DNA from 4 places in the Streptomyces kurssanovii genome. Region 4 is predicted to be linked to each of the others. Evidence: riboswitches for the same ligand, from Rfam matches in the RefSeq annotation. Region 4 holds a riboswitch; each other region holds the start of a gene.

Region 1 (4,055 bases), on a different contig from region 4:
CGACACGGCGGCGAACGACGTCATCGCGCAACTCCTGCACCTCGAGTACGAGGCTCCCGACCAGGACATCTGTCTGTACATCAACTCCCCGGGCGGGTCGCTGAGCGCCATGTCCGCCATCTACGACACGATGCAGGTCGTCATGTGCGACGTGGCGACCACCTGCCTCGGCCAGGCCGCCTCGACGGCGGTCGCCCTGCTCGCCGCGGGCGCTCCCGGCAAGCGCATGGCCCTGCCCGGCGCGCGGATCGTGATGCAGCAGCCCGCGTACGAGGAGCCGTTGCGCGGGCAGCCGTCCGATCTGGAGATCCACGCCGCCGAGTTGTTGCGACTGCGCGAGCAACTCGCCTCGATGCTGGTGCGCCACACCGGCAACGACCCGGACCGCATCGCGGGCGACCTGGAGCGGGACAAGATCTTCGACGCCGCCGCGGCGCAGGAGTACGGCCTGATCGACCATGTCGTCACGAGCCGCAAGCTCTCGGCCGTGCCACGCACGGGGAGGTGAGCGCGGGATGCTGCCGCCCGAACTGCCGCCGCTGCCGGCACTGACCCGCGCCGAGGCCGAGTTCGTCGACACCTACCTCGAAGTCGTCGACCTGCTCGGCAGGATCAACCCCGCCCGCACCACCCACACCTACGGAGCCCTGCGCGCCGCGCAGGCGCTCGTCGGGCGAGCCGCCGCCCTCAAGGACGCCCTGACGCTCATGCACATCCGGGGCGAGAGCGAGGTGTACACGCACACACTGACGGAGGCACTGCGCGTCCTCGACGGCGAGCGCAGGACCGATCGGCTGACCATGCCGCCGCTTTCCACGAGTTGACGGACGTTCCGGTGCCGCCCGCCGACACGGCGCGGCGGCTCCCGTACCCCGTTCGGTGGAGTTCGGCCCAAGTTGTCGCACTGCCCCGGACTTGCGTCGGCGGGACCACCGATCTGGCGCAATCGGGCGCTTCAACTGCTGGTACGGGACGGGACGGGAGCGAGGAAAAAGGGGTCCGACAGGCCTGCCCACCCGAAAGGTCCAGTCGTGATCAGCTTCACAAAAGCCGTTTCAGCTCGGAAATCGGACATCGGTGGGTAACGATCCGTGGGACGACAAGCCCCCGCCACCTCGACGGGGCGGTCCGGGCGGACGCTGAATCCTGCCGCCGCGCCGGATGTCTGGTCGACGGAATTGCATCGGCAGGAGTGGAGGACCCAGCAGTACGGCGTGACCGGCGATCCCGGCCACGCCTTGGGGTGAAGCCGCCGCGGCGGCCGGGCGTCTTCGCCGTCCGAACCCGACAGGTCACCCTTCACAGGCGGCTGACGAAGGGTTGCGCATGACCGCGCAGATGCATCTCCCGCACCTGTTCTCACGGGCGGGCGCCGTATCGGCACTCACGATCGCCGCCGTCGGCGGCACACTTCTGACCCCTGGCAGCGCTGCTGAAGCGCATGCGATCAGCAGCCACGCGAGCAAGGCGCTCAAGGTGGCCGCCTCGAAGAAGGGCTCGCCGTACCGGTACGGCGCCACGGGTCCGTCCCGCTTCGACTGTTCGGGGCTGACGCTCTATTCGTACAAGAAGGCGGGCAAGAAGCTGCCCCGCACCGCCCAGCAGCAGTACAACCGGACCCGCCACATCTCCGCTTCCCATCGGCAACGCGGTGACCTGGTGTTCTTCCATGCCGGCGGTGTCGTCTACCACGTGGGGCTCTACGCCGGGAACGGGAAGATCTGGCACTCGCCCAAGACGGGTGACGTGGTCCGGCTGGTCAAGATCTGGACGAAGAGCGTCAAGTACGGCCGCGTGCGCTGACGTACCGCCAGGTCCCGCCGGGGTCCTGGACGGATGTCAGTGCGCCGTCGAGCGGATCAGCAGGGCCGCGCCGAGCGTGGTCAGCGCGCCTCCCGAGACGCCTTCGACGGCGCGGGCGGTCCGCGGCCGGCGCAGCCACCGGCCGAGCCGGTCGACCAGCAGCGCCACCGCCGGGAACCACAGCAGCGCCAGCAGCACGACCGTGCCGGCGAGCAGCAGCGTGCGCGGCAGTACGGCCGCGCCGTCGGGAACGAACTGCGGGAGCAGACTCAGGAAGAGCACCGGCGCCTTCGGGTTGAGGACGTTGGTGAGGAAGCCCTGCCGCAGTCCGCGTCCGACGCCGTGCGGGGCCGCGTTCCGCGGATCCGCCGGGTCAGGCTGCGGGCGCAGTGCGGCGTGCAGCGACCGGACCCCGAGATACAGCACATAGGCACCGCCCGCTGTCTGCAGGGTCCGGTAGAGGACGGGCACCGTGGCGAGAGCGGCGGCGAGCCCCGCCACGGCCAGCGCCGTGTGGACGAGCAGCCCGCCGGCCACTCCCACCGCGCAAGCGACACCGGCGCGGCGTGAGGCGACCGCGTTGCGTACGACGACGGTGAAGTCGGCGCCGGGCATGGCGACCATGCCCGCGGCGACCCCGATGAAGGCGATCAGCTGTCCGTCCATGCGTACCAGCGTGGAGGCGCCCGGGCCTTAACGTGTACTTGGACTTTCTGCGGGGAGGCCTGAAGCAACGCTTAAGGGGTGGCATGTACGACCCGATCCGGCTGGCGGCTCTCGTCGCCGTGGCGGACGCCGGTTCCATCACCCGGGCCGCCGCCCGGCTCGGATACACGGCGCCGGCGCTCTCGCAGCAGATCGCCAAGCTGGAGCGCGAGGCCGGGGCCGTTCTCCTCGTGCGCTCGCACCGCGGCGCACGGCTGACGGCGGCCGGCGAGCTGCTCGCGGAACGCGCCCGCCGGGTGCTGGACGAGATGGACCGGGCGCGCCATGAGCTGGCGGGGCTCACCGGCCTGGCCGGCGGCCGCCTTCGGGTCGGCACGTTCACGACGGTCGGGATCCATCTGCTGCCACCCGTGCTGAGCGCCTTCCGCCGCGCGCATCCGGACGTGGAACTCACCGTCGCGGAGTACAAGCCGCCCGGCGGGGTCACGGCCGTGGCCACGGGCGAGGTCGATGTGGCACTGACCCATGCCTATGAACCGGCCGAGCCGGCCGCCACGCCGCAGGGAGTGGTGGTGGAACCCCTCCTGGTGGAGGAGTTGGTGCTCGTGACCGCTCCGGGGCATGTACTCGCGGGCGGTTCCGGCCGGCTGCCCGTGGGCGAGCTGGCGGGCCAGCCGCTGATCAGCAGCGCGCCGTCGCATCCGCCGCGCAAGGGGGTGGAACGCGCACTCGCGAGCGCCGGCGCCACACCGGCCGTGGTCTGCGAGTCACCGGGGTACGCCCTGGTGTGCGCGCTCGTCAGCGCGGGACTGGGGGTGGCCGTCGTGCCGGAGATGGTCGCCTCGATGGCCCCGACACCTTTGCGGGTACGGCAGTTGGAACCTGCGGCCTTCCGCAGGACGATCTCGGTGGCCCACCGGGGCGAGGAGTCGGGTCCGGCCGTGCGGTCGCTGCGGGCGCTGATGCGGGGCGCGTTCGCAAGGGCGGGCAGCAGGACCCGGTCCGTCCACGAGGCAGGGACTCTGTGAGCCGGGGGCTGTGAGGCAGGGGCTCTTCGAGCCAGGAGCTCGGGTTCCGGGCGGGCGGAGCGGTCAGCTCTGCACGGGGACCGACCAGGGCAGTGCGATCCAGACGGTCTTTCCGCCCTCCTCCGTGGGCGTGACGGTCAGCCGGCCGCCGTACTCCGCGGTGAGCGTACGGATGATGACCATGCCGCGCCCGTTGTCCTGCCGGACGGCGGCGGGCAGCCGCTGAGGCCAGCGCGGATGGCTGTCGGTGACGCCGATGCACAACTGCTCGTCGCGCTCGAGGCGCAGATCCACCGTGAACGTCGGGGACTGGCCGAACGTGTGCTGTACGGAGTTGGTGGCGAGCTCGGAGACGATCAGCTTGACGGTGTCGACGGTCTCGGCGTCCGGCTCCAGTCCCCATTCGCACAGGACGTCCGTGACATATCTCCGGGCGGCGGAAACCGACGCCGGATCGCTCGGCAGAGTGGCGGATGCTTCTTGGTGGTCTGCCATGGCGGCGCTGTCCCTTTCCCACCGCGGCCGGGCTCCGACTCGTAGCGGATGAAACGCGGGAAC
Region 2 (4,055 bases), on a different contig from region 4:
CCCCTCGCCGTGTGCGACTGCCACATCGGGTACGTCCACCTGGAGACGCTGCCGCTGTACGACGTCTTCGCCGGCGGAGTCCTCGAACGGATCCCGTCGCCGACTCCCCCGGCGTCCCCGTCCGCCCCTCCTCGGCCAGGACCGGTCCGGCCGTTCAGGTGACCGGTCGGGGCCCATGTCGTCGCCCCGCACCCACATCGGTGCGCCGCCGGGCCGCTCCGCGCGGAGCATGGAGTAGTCGGCCGGTTCGACCCGTACGGGGTCGCCGTGGACCTCAGAGCGGCAGCAGGTCGGGGCGCTTGGCCTCCACATGATCACCGGAGCTCTCGCCGCGGAGCCGTCGCCCGATCCAGGGCACCAGATACTCGCGTGCCCACTGGATGTCGTCCCGGCGCACCTCGAACGTCCCTCGCGGGGGCAGCGGCGGCCACGGCTGATCGGGATCGGCGGGCACCTCGATCCCGAGGACCTGTGCGGCGCGCAGCGCGACCCTGGTGTGCCCCTCGGGTGACAGGTGGAGCCGGTCGGCGTCCCAAGCACGCCGGTCCTGGACGGACTTGAGCGACCACAGGTCCAGCACGGGGCAGTCGTACCGGTCGGCGATGGCCCGTACGTGGGCGGTGTACGTGGCGATCTTGCCGCGCAGATGCCGCAGGACCGGCACGTCCCGGGTGTCGAAACCGGTGGTCACCATGACGGTGCCGACGGAACCGGCGAGGTCGGCCACCGCGCGTTCGAAGCGTTCCGCGACGTCGTCGGGGTCGGAGCCGGGCCGGATGATGTCGTTGCCGCCGGCGCAGAAGGTCACCAGGTCCGGCGCGAGCTCGCGTGCCCTCGGCACCTGCTCCTCGACGATCTGGTCGAGGAGGCGGCCGCGCACGGCGAGGTTGGCGTACCGGAAGGAGTGCTCCGGCATCCGGTCGGCGAGCAGGACGGCGAACCGGTCCGCCCATCCGACGAATCTCCCGTCGGGGCCCGGGTCCCCCACGCCCTCGGTGAAGCTGTCACCGATCGCCGCGTACGACCCGAATGCGCCACTGTTCTCTGTTCTCGAATCGTCTGCCACGGGAGCACATCTTTCCTGCATGGATGTGACCTACGCGACCGTAAGGAGGGGTTGACGCGCCGTGATCTTTACCACCCGTCACGTTTCGGCCACACCGGAATACGCGGAAGCCCCCGCTCCACCTGAAGCGGAACGGGGACTTGCCGGCGAACGGCGTGCGGCGGGACGGCTCAGAGGGAGACGCCGTGCTCGCGCAGGTAGGCCAGCGGGTCGATGTCCGAACCGTAGGAGGGGCCGGTGCGGACCTCGAAGTGCAGGTGCGGACCGGAGGAGTTGCCGGTCGAACCGGACAGCCCGATCTGCTGACCACCGGTCACCGACTGGCCGCTGGAGACGGCGAGCGAGGAGAGGTGGGCGTACTGGGAGTAGGTGCCGTCCGTGTGCTGGATGACGACCTCGTTGCCGTACGCACCACCCCAGCCGGCGGAGACGACGGTACCCGCGCCGATGGCCTTGACGGAGCTGCCGGAGGCGGCGGCGAAGTCGACACCGGTGTGGTAACCGCTGGACCACATGGCACCGGAGGCCCGGTACTGGGTGGTGACGCCCGCGTCCACGGGGGCGCTGAAGCCGGAACCGGACGAAGCGGGCGCGGCCTCCTTGGCGGGAGCCTTCGCCTGCGGAGCCTCGGCCTCCGGCGCGGCGGACCGCGAGTCGTCGCGCGACGGGCGGGTCTGCGACTCGGAACGGGGCTCCGGGTCGTTCTTCGCCTTGTTCTTCGCGCCGATCGTCAGCTCCAGACCCGGGTGGATCAGCGACGGGTCGGCACCGATGACACGGCGGTTGTCGTTGAAGAGCTGCTTCCAGCCTCCGCGGACGTCCTGCTCCTCGGCGATCTTCGACAGGTAGTCCCCGGCGACGACCGTGTACGCCTTCGGGGCCTTCTTGGCGGCCGGGGCGGCCGCAGGCGCGGAGGCCGGAGCAGCGGCGGTCTTCTCCGTCACGGCCGGGGCCGCCGCCGGGGCGGCGTTGGCCGTGGTGGCGCCGAACAGCGGGAGCGCGATGGCGGCGCCACCCGTACCGGCGACGACGAAGCCGCGGGTGATCGGGTTGGTCTTGGGACGGCGGTGCTTACCCTTCGCGGGCATGGCGCATTCCTCTCCGGCGCCTACGAGGTGAGCTGTCGGGTTCGGGCTGGAGATGCCCGGTCGCGCACTTGGTGCGACTTCACCCCAAGCCGTCCGGATTATCCGGATACGGCGTACTACCTGGGTCCCCCGCTCCTGCCACGCGTGGATAGGTTCGAATTCCGGGCGGCGGCAGGATTAGGCGGTCCGTCCGGATTGAGCGTGACCGTAGGCGAGTCGGGCAGCGTGGGACAAGCCGCGATTTTCCACGATCAATGACCGCAGCCCCGCCCCCTGCGGATTCCCGGTCACCCTCCGTCGACAAGAGAGGGCCAATCACCTTGCCGGCAACGGAATTCACCTCAGCACCCCGGCCACGGAACGTCACGGATATGACGCTGCTCACGAGCCGGAACCCATCTCCCCTTGTTACGGGGCACGTTATGCGCAACCCGCCATTTCGGACAGAAGCAGCATTTAGACATCTAGTCCCGCACTTGCCCATCAAATCCCGCCACCCTTGCCCCACTTCGCCGCCTGGTGACGAGAGCCGTGAGACCGGTCACTTCCAGCTGCCCGGCCAGGGGCTCCTTCCCGTCTCCTTCCCCCTCGCCTTCCACGCGGCCGCCGTTTCCGTCACCGTCGGCCGCCGGGCCCGTTTCGCAATTCCCGCCGGTCCCTTACCGGTAAGGCGAATTGAGGCCGGTGATCACATTCGCCGTAGCCGGATCACCTTGGCGTCGAAATCGCCCTTCAGCCCGGTGTGAATTCCATGGTGAAGCAGCACCCCGCCCTGGTGGACCGTTCCGGTGTCCACGCACACGTAGGCCGCCGTCGCCTCGATGCCGCGCAGCCGGAGCGCCGGCGGCCGCTCGCCGTAGCGCTGGGCCTGGAGCAGCGCGAGCACCACCGTCTCCTCGCCCCGTACGTACTGCACGGCGCTGAGACCCCCCTCGGGGGCCCGCAGCCGGTACAGCTCGCCGTGCTGGACCAGCGGCCTGATCTCCTTGTAGAGCCGGACCCAGTCGCGTGCCTCTGCCAGCTCCGCCTCGCTCCATGCCGCGAGGTCTCCCCCGACGCCCAGCACCCCGGCCATGGCGCTCACGAACCGGAAGCGCAGACTGCTGCGGCGACCGTTGAGCTGGACGTTGGGGCTGTCGGTGACCCAGGCCGCCATGACCCGGGCCGGGTGCAGCTGGCTGAAGCCGTGCTGGACGGCCAGCCGGTCCAGCGGGTCCGTGTTGTCCGATGTCCACACCTGGTCGGTGCGGGCGAGGACCCCCAGATCGATCCTGCCGCCCCCACCGGAGCAGGACTCGAAGGCGACCGTGGGATGCGCCGCCCGCAGCCGGTCCAGCAGGCCGTAGAAGCCTTCGACGTGCTCGGTCCAGAGCTTCTGCGGGTACGGCTCCCCGGGCCAGCCCGCATCGGTGAAGCAGCGGTTGAAGTCCCACTTCACGTAGTCGACGGGCGTGCCCGAGAGCAGTGTGTCGAGCTGCTGCCACAGGTACGCCCGTACGTCTTCGCGCGCGAGGTTGAGCACCAGCTGGTTGCGGAACTCGGTTCTCGTCCGCCCCGGATGGTGCTGGACCCAGTCGGGGTGCGCCCGGTAGAGGTCACTGTCCTCGTTGACCATCTCCGGCTCCACCCAGATGCCGAACTGCATACCGAGCGCGTGGACTTCGGCGGCCAGCGGTCCCAGCCCCTCGGGGAAGCGGTCCGGGTTCGGCGTCCAGTCGCCGAGCCCGGACCGGTCGCCGGTGCGCTGCCCGAACCAGCCGTCGTCCACGACGAACAGCTCGACCCCCATCGCGGCGGCCCGCCGGGCGAGCGCCGACTGCTGCCGCTGCGAGATGTCGAAGCCGGTGGCCTCCCACGAGTTGTAGAGCACCGGCCGCACCCGGTCGGCGCCGGGAATCACG
Region 3 (4,055 bases), on a different contig from region 4:
TTCCTGACCCAGATGAAGGCGATGGGCGAGGGCACCGCCCGCTTCAACCCCGCGATGCTGCACGGCGCGCTGACCATGCTGGTCACGGGTGTGGCCCTGGTGGGTCTGAATCAGGCGGACGACCAGACCGTCGACAACCTCAAGATCGGCGTCAAGCTGGCGGTCCTGGTCGTGATCCTCGGCCTCGTGTACGTCAAGCGGGACGAGGAGAAGGTCGACAAGGCGCTCTTCGGCGCGGTGGGCGGCCTGACCGTGGCCAACATCTTCATCGCCACGCTCTGGACCTGACCCGCGCGCGGACATGACGGTGCCCGGGCGGCTCGGCCGCCCGGGCACCGGTGCACCGGGGCACCTCGCGTCGCTCCCGCGGGGCTTCAGGCGGGGCGGACGCTGCCGTAGATCGGCATGTAGTAGATGGACTCCTCGCGGACGTTCGTGCCCGGCTTGGGCGCGTGGATCATCTTGCCGTCGCCGATGTAGATGCCGACGTGGCTGATGTCGTCGTAGAAGAAGACCAGGTCACCGGGGAGCAGGTCGGCCGTCTCGACACGGGTGCCGACCTTCACCTGGTCCCAGGTGGTGCGCGGCAGGTCCACCCCCGCCGCCTTCCACGCGGCCGCGGTGAGGCCGGAGCAGTCGTACGAGCTCGGGCCCGTCGCGCCCCAGACGTACGGCTTGCCGATCTGGGCACGGGCGAACGCGAGGACCTTGTCCGCCTTGGCCGCGTAGGTGCCGTCGTCCGTGCCGGTGCCGGTGTCGGTGCCCGGGTCGGTGGTGCCCGTGTCGGGGGCGGTCTCGCGCTCCTGCTGCTGCCGCTCGGCCTCCGCCCGGGCCGCTGCCTCCGCCTTCGCCTTGGCCTCGGCCTTGCGGCGCGCCTCCTCTTCCTTCTCCCGCTCGATCGCGGCGAGGCGCGCCTTCTCCTCGGCCGTCAGCTCCGAGAGCAGGGCGCGTGCCTCCGCGAGCTTGGTCTGCACCGTCTGCTTGCTGGTGCGCAGGGCCTCCTGGGAGTCCGTGAGGGACTCGAGGCGCTTGGTGGCCTCCGCGCGCTGCTTCGCGGCCGCGGCCCGCTCGGTCTCGTACTCGCTGACGGCCCTGCGCTGCTGGTCCGTCATCCGGTCCATCAACTGGGTCTGGTCGAAGTACGCCTGGGGGCTGTCCGCGAACATCAGCGCGGCGGTGGGGGTGACGGAACCGGTGCGGTACTGCGCGGCCGCGTAGTTGCCGAGGGCGCGGCGGGACTCGTTCAGCTTCTCGGTGCGCTTGGCGGCCTCGTCGAGCAGCTGGTCGACCTCCTGGCGCTTCTCCGCCGTGGCTTCCTTGGCCTTGTTGAACTCCTGCGTCGCGCTGCCCGCCTGCCGGTAGAGGTCGTCGACCTTCTTCTGCACCTCTTCGATGCTGGGCTTCGGGTCGGACGGCGCGGCGGTGGCGCTCTGTGTGGAGAGCAGCGTCACACCGGCGAGGGCGGCCGTGGTGAATCCGACGGCGGTGGACGGTTTTGCGGTACGGCTGCGGGGCTTGCGATGCGACGCCAAGGCCGGCATCTCCTTCTTCCGTGGACCGCCTACCGGGTTAGCTGTCGGGTTCGGGCGAACGGAAGACGCCCTACGGACCGAGCGGGGGCACGGTCCGATTCACCCCGGTGGTGCTTGGTGGGTCCCCGGTTCCGAACTCCCTCGGGAGAAGCCCGGATTCGGCGCAGGCCGCCCGTTCGGCGTGGTTCGCCGGGAGGGGTGCGGGCCGCCTGGTCGAGCACGCTAGCCAACTCGTGCGTCTGCTGTGAAGGTTGATGTTCGATATGTCCGATACATTTTCGTGACCTTTTTCGGCGGCGGGCCGCCGGTCCGGCCGTCGGTCGCCCGGCGGATCCGCCCTGTCACATACCGTTGCGTGCGCCGGTGTCCCGGTGCGGCCACGGTTGTCGGTCCGGCCGCCTAGACTCGTTAAGCGATGAGCAGCCTCTTTGACGACAGCTTCCTGGCGGACCTCCGGCCCGACGCGGACGGGCCCCCGCCGCCGCCCGAGGACCCGGCTCCGGAGCAGCTTCCGGACGACCTCTTCCAGGGCGCCTTCGACGTGCCTCCGGCCCGCGACGGGTACTACCGCGACGGCGCCCCGCGCCCCGTCGTGGACCCCGCCGCCCTGCTCGACGGGCTGAACGAGCAGCAGCGCGCCGCCGTCGTGCACACAGGGTCACCGCTGCTCATCGTGGCCGGCGCCGGCTCCGGCAAGACCCGGGTGCTCACCCACCGGATCGCCCACCTGCTGGGCACGCGCCGGGTCCACCCCGGCCAGATACTGGCGATCACCTTCACCAACAAGGCCGCCGGCGAGATGAAGGAACGCGTCGAGCAGCTGGTGGGGCCACGCGCCAACGCGATGTGGGTCATGACCTTCCACAGCGCGTGCGTGCGCATCCTGCGCCGCGAGTCCAAGAAGCTGGGCTTCACCTCGTCGTTCTCGATCTACGACGCTGCGGACTCGAAGCGCCTGATGTCGCTCGTCTGCCGCGATCTGGACCTCGACCCGAAGAAGTTCCCGCCGAAGTCCTTCAGCGCCAAGATCTCGAACCTGAAGAACGAGCTGATCGACGAGGAGACCTTCGCCGACCAGGCTCAGGACGGTTTCGAGAAGACGCTCGCCGAGGCGTACCGGATGTACCAGGCGCGGCTGCGCGAGGCCAACGCCCTGGACTTCGACGACATCATCATGACGACGGTCCATCTGCTCCAGGCCTTCCCGGACGTCGCCGAGCACTACCGCCGCCGCTTCCGGCACGTCCTCGTCGACGAGTACCAGGACACCAACCACGCTCAGTACACACTCGTGCGCGAGCTGGTGGGCAAGGGGTACGAGGACCTGGAGCCGGCGGAGCTGTGCGTCGTCGGTGACGCCGACCAGTCGATCTACGCCTTCCGCGGTGCGACCATCCGCAACATCCTCCAGTTCGAGGAGGACTACCCGGACGCGACGACGATCCTGCTGGAGCAGAACTACCGCTCCACCCAGACGATCCTCTCCGCCGCCAACGCCGTCATCGAGCGCAACGAGTCCCGCCGCCCCAAGAACCTGTGGACGAACGCCGGCGCCGGCGCCCAGATCACCGGCTATGTCGCGGACACCGAGCACGACGAGGCCCAGTTCGTCGCCGACGAGATCGACCGGCTCACGGACGCGGGCGAGGCGAAGGCCGGTGACGTCGCCGTCTTCTACCGCACGAACGCCCAGTCGCGTGTCTTCGAGGAGATCTTCATCCGCGTCGGCCTGCCCTACAAGGTCGTCGGCGGTGTGCGCTTCTACGAGCGCAAGGAGGTCCGCGATGTGCTGGCCTACCTGCGGGTACTCGCCAACCCCGAGGACAACGTCCCGCTGCGCCGCATCCTGAACGTGCCCAAGCGCGGCATCGGCGACCGCGCGGAGGCGATGATCGACGCCCTCGCGCTGCGCGAGAAGATCACCTTCCCGCAGGCGCTGCGCCGCGTCGACGAGGCGTACGGCATGGCGGCCCGCTCGGCCAACGCGGTCAAGCGGTTCAACGTGCTGATGGAGGAGCTGCGCACGATCGTCGACTCGGGCGCGGGTCCGGCCGTCGTGCTCGAGGCCGTGCTGGAGCGGACCGGCTACCTGGCCGAACTCCAGGCGTCCACGGACCCCCAGGACGAGACGCGCATCGAGAACCTCCAGGAACTGGCCGCCGTGGCGCTCGAGTTCGAGCAGGCCCGCGGTGAGGAGGAGGGCACCGGCACACTCGCCGAATTCCTCGAGCAGGTGGCGCTCGTCGCCGACTCCGACCAGATCCCCGACGAGGACGAAGAGGGCACCGGCGTCATCACGCTGATGACCCTGCACACCGCGAAGGGCCTCGAATTCCCGGTCGTGTTCCTCACCGGCATGGAGGACGGCGTCTTCCCGCACATGCGGGCCCTCGGGCAGACGAAGGAGCTGGAGGAGGAGCGGCGCCTGGCCTACGTGGGCATCACCCGCGCCCGTGAGCGGCTCTATCTGACGCGGTCCTCGATGCGCAGCGCCTGGGGACAGCCGTCGTACAACCCGCCGTC
Region 4 (4,055 bases):
ATCATGGCGCGCGCCCTGTCGGAGGGCACCGACAAGCACTCCGCGGAGGAGTTCGCCGCGGAACTGGAGCGTTGCGGCGCCACCCTGGACGCGCACGCCGACCACCCCGGCGTCCGGGTCTCCCTCGAGGTGCCGGTCTCCCGGCTGCACAAGGCGCTCGGGCTGCTCTCCGAGGCGCTGATCGCACCCGCCTTCGAGGCCGGCGAGGTCGAGCGGCTGGTCCGCAACCGCCTGGACGAGATCCCGCACGAGACGGCGAACCCGGGCCGCCGGGCAGCCAAGCAGCTCTCCAAGGAGCTCTTCCCGGCCTCGCTGCGCGTCTCCCGGCCGCGCCAGGGCACGGAGGAGACGGTCGCGCGGATCGACGCGGCCGCCGTACGCGCCTTCTACGAGGCGCATGTGCGGCCCGCCACCGCCACCGCGGTGATCGTCGGCGACCTCACCGACATCGACCTGGACGCCGTCCTCGGCGACACGCTCGGGGCGTGGACGGGCGACAAGGCGGACCCGCGTCCGGTGCCCACGATCACCGCCGACGACACCGGCCGGGTGGTCATCGTCGACCGCCCCGGTGCGGTGCAGACACAGCTGCTCATCGGCCGCGTCGGCGGCGACCGCCACGACCGTGTCTGGCCCGCCCAGGTGCTCGGCACGTACTGCCTCGGCGGCACGCTGACCTCCCGCCTGGACCGGGTGCTGCGCGAGGAGAAGGGCTACACCTACGGTGTGCGCGCCTTCGGCCAGGTGCTGCGCTCCGCTCCGGACGGCTCCGGCGCCTCGATGCTCGCCATCAGCGGCTCCGTGGACACGCCCAACACCGGTCCGGCGCTCGAGGACCTGTGGAAGGTGCTTCGCACGCTCGCCGCCGAGGGGCTCACGGACGCCGAGCGGGACGTCGCCGTGCAGAACCTGGTGGGCGTCGCCCCGCTGAAGTACGAGACGGCGGCGTCCGTCGCGGCCACGCTGGCCGACCAGGTCGAGCAGCACCTCCCGGACGACTACCAGGCGCAGATGTACGTCCGGCTGGCGGAGACGGGCACCGTGGAGGCGACCGCGGCGGTCGTCAACGCCTTCCCGGTCGACCGGCTGGTGACCGTGCTCGTCGGCGACGCGTCGCAGATCGAGGAGCCGGTGAAGGCGCTCGGCATCGGTGAAGTGAGGGTTGTCACGGGCTGATACGGGAGCCGCCCGGCCCCGGCGACTCAAGAAACGAGCAATCCGCACGAACAGGACCCCGGCTTCGAATCGTTTGCCGGGGTCCTGCTCTATGTCCGATTTGCAGGCTTGAGTGCCTGTCTGCCCTGTGGCATGCGCTACAAAACGGGCTGTCTGTTTGGTGATTGACGAATGGGTTGCCTAGCGTCGGTCCGGCTGTCCGCCTGAAGATCGTCGCGCCCGCGGCATCGGGCAGCCATCGCCGAGTCCCCGTCAGGCGCGAGCCTGGGGAGCCGGGGACCCACGCAGTCCCTGGGGTGAATCGGCCGTCCTTCGCCCGTGCGGAGGGGGCCGTAGGAGACCTTCCTGCTCCGAACCCGTCAGCTAACCCGGTAGGCGAGAAGGAAGGAAAGGACCAGCCTCTTCATGGCGTTCACCCGTGCCACCGGGAAGCATCGTGCCCCGAGCCGCCTGACGCGCAGGAGCGCGAACCTGGCCGGCGTCGCCGCCCTCGCCACCACCGGCGTCATCGGAACCCTCGCCTCCCCGGCGCTCGCCGCTGACACCGAGGCCCCGTCCGTCGAGGACACCGGCCTCACCCAGATCGTCTCCATGGGGTCGCTCGCCGACGAGATAGCCGACCAGGCCGCCGCCCAGGAGAGGGAGGCCCAGGAGGCCGCCGCCAAGGCCAAGGCGCAGGCGAAGGCCGAGGCAGAGGCGAAGGCGGAGGCCAGGCGCAAGGCCGAGGCGCGTGCCAAGGAGGCCCGCGAGGCCAAGGAGCGCGCCGCCCGTGAGGCCGAGCGCAAGCGGCTGAACTCCTTCCGGCTCCCCATCGCCGGTTCGTACGTCACCACCGGCTACAAGACCGGCGGCGCCCTGTGGTCCTCCGGCAGCCACTCCGGCGTCGACTTCCGTGCCGCCTCCGGCAGTTCCGTCGTGTCCGTCGGTTCGGGCACCGTCGTCGAGGCCGGCTGGGGCGGCGCGTACGGCAACAACGTCGTCATCCGGATGAACGACGGCACGTACACCCAGTACGGCCACCTGTCGTCCATCAGCGTCTCCGTCGGCCAGCAGGTCACCCCGGGCCGGCAGATCGGCCTGTCCGGCTCGACCGGCAACTCGACCGGCCCGCACCTCCACTTCGAGGCCCGGACCACCGCCGAGTACGGCTCCGACATCGACCCGGTCGCCTACCTCCGCTCGCACGGCGTCAACGTCTGACCCTCGGCGCCCCGCGTCCCGCGCCTCAAGTCCGAAGGCCCCCGGCTCCCCGCCGGGGGCCTTCGGCGCATTCCACGGCGTTTCGCCCATTGAGTGATTACCGTCTCCGTCAAGAGACTTCCATGGTTTTCGTCCTGGCGTCGGAAAACCGCGTTGATTGCAATAGAGTCACGGGAACACGCGTCAATCGGCTGCGTTTCGCTCGGATCAATGCGGAGGTTCGGTCATGCGTATTCCCGCGCACTCGGTATGCACGGCGATCCGCGACGACATCGTCTCCGGGGTCTACGAGCGCGGCAGCCGGCTCACCGAGGAGCAGCTGGCCCGCCGCTACGGGGTCTCCCGCGTCCCGGTGCGCGAGGCGCTGCGCACCCTGGAGTCGGAGGGTTTCGTCGTGACCCGCCGGCACGCGGGCGCCTGTGTGGCGGAGCCGACGGAGCGGGAGGCCGCCGACCTCCTGGAGATCCGCATGCTGCTGGAGCCGCTGGGCGCGGCGCGCGCCGCGCAGCGCCGCACGGAAGCGCATCTGCGGGTGCTGCGCGGCCTGGTGAGACTCGGTCAGGAGCGGGCCCGCCGGGGGCAGGGCGAGGATCTGCGCTCGCTCGGCTCCTGGTTCCACGAGACACTCGCCCAGTCCTGCGACAGCCCCGGGCTGACCGCGCTGCTGACCCAGTTGCGGCACAAGATCGCCTGGATGTACTCGGTGGAGCAGCCGCTCGCCCCGGTCGAGTCGTGGGCGGAGCACGGTGCGATCGTCGACGCCGTGGCCCGCGGTGACGCGGAGCGTGCGCGCGCGCTGACGGCCGCGCACGCCGAGCGTGCCGCCGCGGCCCACCGGCTGCGCCGCACCGTACGGGTGAGGACTTCGCAACATGCCGTAAACACCACGAGCGGCCGGAATTAACAGAGGGCGTATACAAAAGAAGGCGTGATGGGGTCGGCCATTTCTCCGCATTCCTTTTCTGTCCGGGCCCGGAACGCGGAATGCGGAATACGGTCTTAAATGCAGAACCGCGGCGCTCCGGACCCGGAACGCCGCGGCTTTTCTGTGAATGGCGGCGGGCGACAGGGCCCGCCGGGCTCAGACGGTCTCGGGAAGCTCGTCGAGACCCTCGGCCACCAGCTTGGCCAGGCGGTCGAGCGCCGCCTCCGCGCCGTCCGCGTCGGAGGCGAGGACGATCTCCTCGCCACCCTGGGCGCCCAGGCCGAGCACAGCGAGCATCGAGGCCGCGTTGACCGGCTTGCCGTCGGTCTTGGCGATCGTCACAGGGACGCCGGCAGCCGTCGCGGCACGGACGAAGATGGACGCGGGGCGGGCGTGAAGGCCCTCGGCCCAGCCGACATTGACGCGGCGCTCAGCCATGGTGTTGCCCTTCAAGTCTTAGCGGGTTGTCTAGACCAGTCTCTCATGTGTCCCGGCGTGCTCCCCGCCCACCCTGCCGGGGGTGCGGACCGCCGTCGGCCCCCTCAGACTGCCCGCGCGCAACCGCCTTCGCGACCGGTGGCCCGCGCGTAGGCTTTCCCCCATGCAGACCTCGCAGGAGCACGCTTACCCCGCTCACTGGGAAGCAGACGTGGTGCTGCGCGACGGCGGCACCGCCCGGATCAGGCCCATCACCCCCGAGGACGCCCACCGGCTGGTCAGCTTCTACGAACAGGTCTCCGACGAGTCGAAGTAC

What was found. Region 4 has a riboswitch for cyclic di-AMP ahead of AB0K36_RS06405 (M23 family metallopeptidase). Riboswitches for the same ligand answer to the same signal wherever they lie in the genome.
Region 1: another riboswitch for cyclic di-AMP. It lies ahead of AB0K36_RS27410 (C40 family peptidase); the one in region 4 lies ahead of AB0K36_RS06405 (M23 family metallopeptidase).
Region 2: another riboswitch for cyclic di-AMP. It lies ahead of AB0K36_RS10365 (M23 family metallopeptidase); the one in region 4 lies ahead of AB0K36_RS06405 (M23 family metallopeptidase).
Region 3: another riboswitch for cyclic di-AMP. It lies ahead of AB0K36_RS01325 (C40 family peptidase); the one in region 4 lies ahead of AB0K36_RS06405 (M23 family metallopeptidase).

The regions. Positions count from the first base shown of each region.
Region 1 covers NZ_JBFAQK010000053.1:16,874-20,928, forward strand. Annotated here, with positions in the region: gene AB0K36_RS27400 (ATP-dependent Clp protease proteolytic subunit) at 1-508, shown strand, start outside; gene AB0K36_RS27405 (hypothetical protein) at 516-824, shown strand; cyclic di-AMP (ydaO/yuaA leader) riboswitch at 1,161-1,323, shown strand; gene AB0K36_RS27410 (C40 family peptidase) at 1,327-1,803, shown strand; gene AB0K36_RS27415 (LysE family translocator) at 1,840-2,469, opposite strand; gene AB0K36_RS27420 (LysR family transcriptional regulator) at 2,553-3,497, shown strand; gene AB0K36_RS27425 (ATP-binding protein) at 3,561-3,992, opposite strand.
Region 2 covers NZ_JBFAQK010000009.1:160,917-164,971, reverse strand. Annotated here, with positions in the region: gene AB0K36_RS10375 (STM4011 family radical SAM protein) at 1-162, shown strand, start outside; gene AB0K36_RS10370 (SGNH/GDSL hydrolase family protein) at 275-1,066, opposite strand; gene AB0K36_RS10365 (M23 family metallopeptidase) at 1,237-2,154, opposite strand; cyclic di-AMP (ydaO/yuaA leader) riboswitch at 2,157-2,332, opposite strand; gene AB0K36_RS10360 (alpha-galactosidase) at 2,843-4,055, opposite strand, start outside.
Region 3 covers NZ_JBFAQK010000001.1:269,688-273,742, forward strand. Annotated here, with positions in the region: gene AB0K36_RS01320 (hypothetical protein) at 1-288, shown strand, start outside; gene AB0K36_RS01325 (C40 family peptidase) at 375-1,541, opposite strand; cyclic di-AMP (ydaO/yuaA leader) riboswitch at 1,544-1,706, opposite strand; gene pcrA (DNA helicase PcrA) at 1,948-4,055, shown strand, end outside.
Region 4 covers NZ_JBFAQK010000005.1:112,404-116,458, forward strand. Annotated here, with positions in the region: gene AB0K36_RS06400 (M16 family metallopeptidase) at 1-1,176, shown strand, start outside; cyclic di-AMP (ydaO/yuaA leader) riboswitch at 1,406-1,568, shown strand; gene AB0K36_RS06405 (M23 family metallopeptidase) at 1,582-2,376, shown strand; gene AB0K36_RS06410 (GntR family transcriptional regulator) at 2,603-3,280, shown strand; gene AB0K36_RS06415 (HPr family phosphocarrier protein) at 3,458-3,739, opposite strand; gene AB0K36_RS06420 (bifunctional acetate--CoA ligase family protein/GNAT family N-acetyltransferase) at 3,903-4,055, shown strand, end outside.